4 regions of the Pseudocitrobacter sp. 73 genome follow, and region 3 is predicted to be linked to each of the others. Evidence: predicted binding sites of a transcription regulator. Region 3 holds the regulator's gene; each other region holds the start of a gene.
The links. Region 3 encodes Fur, which represses iron uptake genes when iron is present. Its sites were predicted from a motif close to ATAATAATGAGAACNACTATCAA; they were not measured.

Region 1: the regulator Fur is predicted to act here: its motif matches at 1,326-1,348, upstream of feoA (ferrous iron transporter A).
Region 2: the regulator Fur is predicted to act here: its motif matches at 1,319-1,341, upstream of F0Q32_RS03095 (Nramp family divalent metal transporter).
Region 4: the regulator Fur is predicted to act here: its motif matches at 778-800, upstream of F0Q32_RS08905 (TonB-dependent siderophore receptor).

What each region holds. Positions count from the first base shown of each region.
Region 1 covers NZ_VTZO01000016.1:124,126-126,332, reverse strand. Annotated here, with positions in the region: gene F0Q32_RS17880 (Tex family protein) at 1-1,069, shown strand, start outside; gene feoA (ferrous iron transporter A) at 1,449-1,676, shown strand; gene feoB (Fe(2+) transporter permease subunit FeoB) at 1,708-2,207, shown strand, end outside.
Region 2 covers NZ_VTZO01000004.1:93,578-95,784, reverse strand. Annotated here, with positions in the region: gene F0Q32_RS03095 (Nramp family divalent metal transporter) at 37-1,278, opposite strand; gene nupC (nucleoside permease NupC) at 1,613-2,207, shown strand, end outside.
Region 3 covers NZ_VTZO01000020.1:163,065-165,271, forward strand. Annotated here, with positions in the region: gene F0Q32_RS19555 (HAD family phosphatase) at 1-16, opposite strand, end outside; gene F0Q32_RS19560 (LysR family transcriptional regulator) at 124-990, shown strand; gene fur (ferric iron uptake transcriptional regulator) at 1,043-1,495, opposite strand; gene fldA (flavodoxin FldA) at 1,777-2,207, opposite strand, start outside.
Region 4 covers NZ_VTZO01000008.1:346,273-348,479, reverse strand. Annotated here, with positions in the region: gene F0Q32_RS08915 (flagellar brake protein) at 1-155, opposite strand, end outside; gene F0Q32_RS08910 (GlsB/YeaQ/YmgE family stress response membrane protein) at 420-677, shown strand; gene F0Q32_RS08905 (TonB-dependent siderophore receptor) at 833-2,207, shown strand, end outside.

The DNA of each region.
Region 1 (2,207 bases), on a different contig from region 3:
TTACTCCGCGTCTGAACTGGCGGCGCTGGAATTCCCGGACCTCGACGTTTCTCTGCGTGGCGCGGTCTCTATCGCCCGTCGTTTGCAGGACCCGCTCGCCGAGTTGGTAAAAATCGACCCGAAATCCATCGGCGTCGGCCAGTATCAACACGACGTCAGCCAGACCTCGCTGGCGCGTAAGCTGGATGCGGTGGTGGAAGACTGCGTAAACGCCGTCGGCGTAGACCTGAATACCGCTTCCGTTCCGCTATTAACTCGCGTAGCGGGCCTGACGCGCATGATGGCGCAGAATATTGTGAGCTGGCGCGATGAGAACGGTCAGTTCCAGAACCGCCAGCAACTGCTGAAAGTCAGCCGTCTGGGGCCGAAAGCCTTTGAGCAGTGCGCGGGCTTCCTGCGTATCAACCACGGTGACAACCCGCTGGATGCCTCAACGGTGCACCCGGAAGCGTATCCGGTGGTCGAGCGTATTCTGGCGCGGACGCAACAGGCGCTGAAAGATCTGATGGGTAATAGCAGCGAGTTGCGTAACCTGAAAGCCTCTGAATTCACCGACGAGCGTTTCGGCGTGCCAACCGTCACCGATATCATCAAAGAGCTGGAAAAACCAGGCCGTGACCCGCGCCCTGAGTTTAAAACGGCGAAGTTCGCCGATGGTGTTGAGACCATGAACGACCTGCTGCCGGGGATGATTCTGGAAGGCGCGGTCACTAACGTCACCAACTTCGGCGCTTTTGTCGATATCGGCGTGCATCAGGATGGTCTGGTTCACATCTCATCGCTGGCGGATAAGTTTGTGGAAGATCCGCACACGGTGGTGAAAGCTGGCGATATCGTGAAAGTGAAAGTGCTGGAAGTGGACCTGCCGCGTAAACGTATTGCGTTGACCATGCGTCTGGACGAGCAGCCAGGTGAAACCAACGCCCGTCGCGGCGGTAGCAGCAATGAGCGCAACCCGGGTAATCGCCCTGCGGCCAAAGCTGCAAAACCACGCGGTCGCGATGCACAGCCTGCGGGTAACAGCGCGATGATGGATGCGCTGGCGGCGGCGATGGGCAAAAAACGCTAAATCGTGCGGTTGGTTTGCCGGGTGGCGCTGCGCTTACCCGGCCTACAAACCAGAAACGTCTGTGGGCCCGATAAACGTTATCGGGCTTTTTATTTCGGAAATATATTAATTGTTTTTATATTTAGCATTATTATCACTGCATTAACATTCGATGAAATAAACAAACATACGGTTTACCCTAATTGTTTTGCGCCAAATCAACTTTGCCCCACTTTATTCTCAGAAAGAACATCCGGTCACATTTTATCTATTGAAGATACAAACCATTCTCATTATCATCGTATTGTAGATTAATTAACCTCTCTCATGTCCGCGCGCCTTTCCGTTCGTTTCTGTTGAACCCGCGCGACAGTGACTCGCGATGAAATAAGTAGGCCCTATGCAATTTACTCCTGATAGTGCGTGGAAAATTACTGGCTTCTCCCGTGACATCAGCCCGGCCTGGCGTCAGAAACTGCTGTCGCTCGGTATGCTGCCCGGTTCCTCTTTCCAGGTTGTGCGTGTCGCGCCATTAGGCGACCCCATTCATATTGAAACGCGTCGAGTCAGTTTAGTCCTACGCAAAAAAGATTTGGAATTTCTGGATCTTGAATCCATTTCTCGTTAATCCGATTTAGCTGTTATAGAGTTCACAAAAAATGAAAAAACTAACCATTGGCTTAATTGGTAATCCTAATTCCGGCAAGACAACATTATTCAATCAATTAACCGGCGCGCGTCAGCGCGTGGGGAACTGGTCCGGTGTAACGGTCGAGCGTAAAGAAGGGACGTTTTCTACGACCGATCACAGTGTCACGCTGGTCGACCTGCCAGGGACCTACTCCCTGACCACCATCTCCTCGCAAACCTCACTCGATGAGCAAATCGCCTGCCACTATATTTTGAGCGGCGACGCCGACCTTCTGATTAACGTCGTCGATGCCTCTAACCTGGAGCGCAACCTCTATCTGACACTGCAACTGCTTGAGCTGGGTATTCCCTGCATCGTGGCGCTCAACATGCTGGATATCGCGGAGAAACAGCAAATCCGCATTGATATCGACGCCCTCTCCGCTCGTCTGGGTTGCCCGGTTGTTCCGCTGGTTTCCACGCGTGGCCGCGGGATAGACGCCCTGAAGCTGGCGGTTGACCGCTACCA
Region 2 (2,207 bases), on a different contig from region 3:
TTGTCAGCAATTTGAAGCAGCCGGAAGGCTGTTTTTTTATAACCCCAACAGCGTTCCCACCAACAGCCAGCCGTTTAACGCCACCACCAGGCCCACAATCAGCCAACCGGTGCGTCTTACCCGTGCGGAGTTTACCAACTCGCCCATCAGTTTTTGATTACTGGTAAAGACCAGCAGCGGCACCAGTGCCAGCGCAATCCCGAAGCTCAGCAACACCTGGCTCATCACCAGAATCCGGGTCGGATCCATCCCCATCAGGATCACGATGAACGACGGCAGCATGGTGACGGAGCGGCGCACCCACAGCGGAATGTGGAAGCGGATGAAGCCCTGCATCACCACCTGCCCTGCCAGGGTACCCACCACGGTAGAAGAGAGCCCGGCGGCAATCAGGCTCAGGCCAAAGATAGTGGCCGCAGCATGACTGAGCAACGGCTCGAGCGTCAGATACGCCTGGTCGAGATCCGCAATTCCGGTATGCCCGTGGAAGTGAAACGCGGCGGCAGCGGTGGCCATCATCGCGAGGTTAACGAATCCGGCAATGGTCATGGCTATCGCCACATCCCAGCGCGTCGCGTTATAGCGTTCACGCGCGCTACCGCCGTGCAGATTCTGGGTCAGCGACGAGTGCAGGTAAATCACGTGCGGCATGATGGTCGCACCCAGCACGCCTGCCGCGAGGAATACGGCTTCCGAGGAGGGCAGAGAAGGGATAATCATCCCTTTTGCCAGCGGCGCCAGCGCGGGTTGCGAGAAGATCAGTTCGACGATGTAGGCTGCGGCGACAAACAGCAGCAGCCCGCCGATCACTCTCTCCAGCGGTTTTTGCCCACGCCGTTGCAGCATCAGAATCAGGAAGGTCGCAATCCCGGTTAATACCGCGCCCTGAAGCAGCGAGATCCCCAGGATCAGCTTGAAGCCGATGGCCGCGCCGATAAATTCCGCGAGATCGGTCGCCATCGCGATGATCTCCGCCTGCACCCAATAAAACCACACGACCGGTCTCGGGTAATGGTCGCGAATCTGTTCCGCCAGGTTTTTACCCGTGGCGATACCGAGCTTGGCAGAAAGCACCTGAATCAGCATCGCCATCAGGTTGGCCCATACCACCACCCACAAAAGCTGATAGCCGAAGCTGGCCCCGGCCTGAATATTGGTCGCAAAGTTACCCGGATCGATATAACCGATGGCGGCAATGAATGCGGGCCCCATCAGCGCAAGCCTCATCCGGCGCGCTGTACGACTGCTGTTGTTACTTGCCACGCGACTGTCTGTCATTCTCTGCCTCAAAAACATAGCCTTTGCTATGTTTCATGCTATAAAAATGAGAATGATTATCAAGTTCATTTAAAAAGGTGATAATGATTGCTCTGATAGCCGAAACCGATAGTCGGGCTGGAGGTTGGGAAGGTTTGGTATACGCTTATTGTGAGGTTAGTACATTATACAATCTTTAAACACATTTACGTAACATAATAAAAATGTATGTTCGATCACTCTTTTTGAGATTGCTCACAGGTTATGAATATAGTGAGACTTTGATCTCGTTTTATTTAGTTACGTTACATAGAATGTGCAAGAAAATTAAACCTGCCTCATATTTGGAGCAAATATGGACCGCGTTCTTCATTTCGTCCTGGCGCTTGGCGTTGTGGCGATTTTAGCGTTGCTGGTCAGCCATGACCGCAAAAAAATTCGAATTCGTTATGTAATTCAGTTACTTGTCATTGAAGTTTTACTGGCATGGTTCTTCCTGAACTCCAACGTCGGTCTGGGCTTCGTGAAAGGCTTTTCCGAAATGTTCGAAAAACTGCTCGGTTTCGCCAACGAAGGTACTAACTTCGTCTTCGGTAGTATGAACGATCAAGGCCTGGCATTCTTCTTCCTGAAAGTTCTGTGCCCTATCGTCTTCATCTCTGCGCTGATCGGTATTCTGCAACACATTCGCGTGCTGCCGATTGTTATCCGGGCGATTGGTTTCGTGCTCTCCAAAGTCAACGGCATGGGCAAGCTGGAATCGTTCAACGCCGTGAGCTCACTGATTCTGGGCCAGTCTGAGAACTTTATCGCCTATAAAGATATTCTCGGCAAAATGTCCCGCAACCGCATGTACACCATGGCGGCAACGGCAATGTCTACCGTGTCGATGTCTATCGTCGGGGCTTACATGACCATGCTGGACCCGAAATACGTGGTGGCGGCGCTGG
Region 3 (2,207 bases):
GCATCGCTTGAGTCATTTTTCCCCCTGTATCTTCTGAAAACATTCTGTGACTTTTTATGGATAATCGGTTGAAACAGGGGCTATGTATAATGCTTTTTTTTCGCGCAGGGATAAAAAACGGGAATGGAAAATCGCCGACTACAGGCATTTGTTACGCTCGCGGAGCAGGGGAGTTACCATGCCGCTGCAGATGCGTTGTGTATCACTCAGCCTGCGTTAAGCAAACAGATCCAGGTGCTGGAGGACGATTTGGGTTTGGTGCTTTTTACTCGTGGGCGCCACGGTGCAACACTTACTTGCCAGGGGAAATTGTTCTACCCCGAGGCGTGCGAATTTCTGGTGCGTTACCGCGAATTGCGGAAATTTGCCGGGGATATCAAACGGGGGGCGACAGCCAAACTCGCCCTCGGGTTTGGGCTATCGACATATTCTCTTACGCCGCAATGGATTAATACTTTTCAGGCGCGTTTTCCTGATGTCACCGTCTCGCTCAACAACATTCCTTCAAGCGTGCAGTGCCGAATGCTGCTCGAAGGAGCGCTGCATATTGGTTTCTTGCGGCTGCCCGTTCTGCCGCCTCTGTCACATTTTGTGATTAAACAGGAGCGTCTGGTGCTTGCCGTTCCCGCGAATGCGTCTGTAAAAGAAGGATTACATCATCTTGTTGAACACTATCCGTTATTACGTCTCAGTACGCACGCCGCGCCGTGTCTGGCTGAGCAGGTTCGCATCATCCTCGCCGAGCAGTTTCCCGATGTGCATGCGGTATCCGTTTCCGACGATATGCATTCTTTACTGGCGCTGATCGGTGGCGGCAACGGTATTGCCTTTTTGCCTGAGAGTATCTGTAACGTTCTGCCTGCCGGGGTAAAAATGGTCGAACTGGCTAATGTCAAAGTGGGGTGGGAAATTGCGATGGCCTGGGATCCTACGCGAGAGCATGAAGGACGGGACAATTTTCTGCGGATGGTGATGGAAATGAAGCCATAGACCACCATAAAAAACCAGCCCGTAAGCTGGTTTTGTCATTTCAGTGTGAAAATTACTTCTCTACACCATCATGTGCGTGTTCATCTTCGCGGCAATCGCCTTCAGCGCAGTGACCATACAGGTACAGGCTGTGGTTGGTTAAGCGGATACCGTGTTTCGCGGCAATTTCACGCTGGCGAGCTTCGATGGAATCATCGCTGAATTCGATAACCTTGCCGCAGTCGAGGCAGATCAGGTGATCGTGATGGTGTTGTTGAGTGAGTTCGAAAACGGACTTACCGCCTTCAAAATTATGGCGCGTTACGATGCCCGCATCATCAAACTGGTTCAGAACACGGTAGACGGTCGCCAGACCAATCTCTTCACCCATGTCGATCAGGCGTTTATATAAGTCTTCCGCGCTGACATGGTGATTGTCTGGTTCCTGAAGCACTTCCAGGATCTTTAACCGGGGAAGTGTGACTTTCAGGCCAGCCTTCTTTAATGCGGTATTGTTGTCAGTCATGCGGAATCTGTCCTGTTGCTAAACGATTGACTTCCAAACGCGGAAGTATCACAGAGAGTGCACCGAGTGTAATGCGTCTCATTATAGAATGACGCCTTCTAAATGAAAACAGCAAGACCCAGGCGAATAAAGATTTCGAAAACGAGGCTTGACCAGCAAACTCGCTAAATTCAGAAGATATTGTACAGATTTGCGCTCAAAAGTTAAAAAATTGTAGCTATTATTTTGATTGCTTTTGCCTATTAATGCGGTGTGATTTAACAATCACACCGCAACAAACATCAGGCGTTTTTGATCTCTTCCAGATGCAGCTCTTCGGAGACCTGTTTAACCCATTTTTCTACACGTTCAGCGGTCAGTTCCGGCTGACGATCTTCATCAATAGCCAGACCCACGAAGTGATCGTCATCAGCCAGGCCTTTAGAGGCTTCGAAGTGGTAACCGGCTGTTGGCCAATGGCCGACGATGGTTGCACCGCGCGGTTCAATGATGTCGCGAATAGTGCCCAGCGCATCACAGAAGTATTCCGCATAGTCTTCCTGGTCGCCGCAGCCGAACAGTGCAACCAGTTTGCCATTGAAATCAACTTCTTCCAGCGTCGGGAAGAAATCATCCCAGTCGCACTGCGCTTCACCGTAGTACCAGGTAGGGATACCCAGCAGCAGAATGTCGAATGCAGCCAGGTCTTCTTTGCTGCTCTTGGCAATGTCAT
Region 4 (2,207 bases), on a different contig from region 3:
ACCAGCGCAGTTTTGCTCACCTCCAGAAGGCGACTGATAAATTGCCCGCTTCCCCACGAGACGCGTAGCGGAACGTCATCGCGATGGAGATCGCGCAGAATATTCAAAACGGCCAGCGGGTTTTGTTTCAGGAATTGCGAAGGGTATTGATTCATCTGCTATCTCTTCTGGAGGATAAACCGTCTGGTTGTTATCGGTTTACGTTCAGGAAACTTCAGCCTCGGTAAAAAAATTTTTACGCTCGCTTTCTGCGCGGCGTGCGGGCGAGAAGGGCCTGTTCAGGTCAAACATATTCAGTGTATGAATAAAATTTAAGCGCGACGGCGAGATTTTTAAGAGTAATTACCTATACTTGAAACATTAGCGGCGCAGAATGTCGGCGCTTTTTTTGAGGTTTTTTTAATTGGAGGATGGTAAAAATGGGTGTTATTGCCTGGATTATTTTTGGTCTTATTGCGGGTGTTATTGCCAAACTGATTATGCCGGGGAAAGACGGCGGCGGCTTTATTCTGACCTGCCTGCTGGGGATCGTCGGTGCGGTCGTGGGCGGCTGGATTGCCACCACGCTGGGCTTTGGCGATCGCGCGATGGGCTTTGATATGCACAGCTTCCTGGTCGCCGTTGTGGGCGCCATTGTGGTGCTGGGTATCTTCCGCTTCCTGCGCCGCAACAACTAAGCATAATGCTTCAACGGCCCCATTCGGGGCCGTTATTCTTCCTTTCTCTTGATTCCCCACAATTTTTTCAGACACAGTGCATCTGGCTATTGCGCATCAAATAAAAATGAGAATAATTAGCATTCTTTATTCTAATTATTGGTCAGACAAACATTATGCGCTTCGCCAATCGTACGCTCTCGGGAATGATTGCTCTTGCTCTCGCCACACCGGCCTGGGCCGACAACGCAGAAACCACTATGGTCGTTACCGGTTCACAGGGGAGCAGTGAACTGCCCGTCTGGACCAACAGCGCCACCAAATCCGCTGTTGCGGAAAGCAAAACGCCGCAGGTCATCAATACCATCAGCGAGAAAGAAATTAGCCAACGCCACGCCAACTCGGTCAATGAGATCCTGCGCTATGCGCCGGGCGTTTCGACGGAAGTGCGCGGCAGCACCAGCTACATGAGCGAATATAAAATTCGTGGCTTTACCGTCGACAATGAATTTTATAACGGTCTGCAATTGCCCTATAACGTCAACGGCAACACCAAAGCGCGTATTGACCCGCTGCTGATTGAAAACGTGGATATTCTGAAGGGGCCGTCTTCGGTGCTTTATGGCAACGGTTCGCCGGGTGGTCTGGTGAACATTCAGGGGAAAAAGCCGCAAACTGAGCCGCGCACGGAAGTGGGGTTTAACACCGGCACGCGCAACCTGAAAGAGGGGTATCTGGATTCCACCGGGCGTATCCTCGACAGCGACTGGAGCTACCGCCTGCTGGGTAAAGCGCGTGAAGGCGATGACCAGCCGCATACTACGCGTTACGAAGATTACCTGGTTGCGCCGAGCGTTACCTGGCAGCCCGATAACAAAACACGTCTCACGTTTGACGCGCTGGCGCAAAATACGCCGAGCCTGACGCCGTCCAATCCATTACCGCTTTCTTATCTGCGTTCCAGCTACGCCGGGCGTCGCGACTTTGCGGGTGATAAGTGGAGTGGTTTCGAACAGCGTCAGTGGATGGTGGGTTATAGCTTCGAGCATGAGTTCGACAGCGGTTGGGGCATTGCCCAGAAAGCGCGTTACTTTGATATTGATACCCATCAGCGCAGCGCCTATTCCACCGGCAATGCGGGCAGCGCCAACGTCTATGAACTTAACCGCTTTGCCTATACCACCGATGAAGATCTGCACAGCTTTAATATCGATAACCAGGTCAGCAAAACCTTCGCGCTGGGCGACTGGCAGCATCACCTGCTGGCGGGGTTCGATTACCAGAAACTGAATTCGCACTATAACTACCGCTATGCCTCGACCACGCCGGGCATCGATATGCTGCATCCGGATTACTCGCAGATCACCAGCGATAATTTAGGGCTCTATACCGCGCAGAAAAATCGTCTTTCTTACAACCAGAAGGGCTATTACTTCCAGGATCAGGTGGAGTTCGGCGGCCTGAATATTCTTGGTAGCATTCGCTATGATGAGTACCAGTCCGCTACCACAGATTATCTCAATGACCAGCAAAAAGCGTGGATCTCGCAGG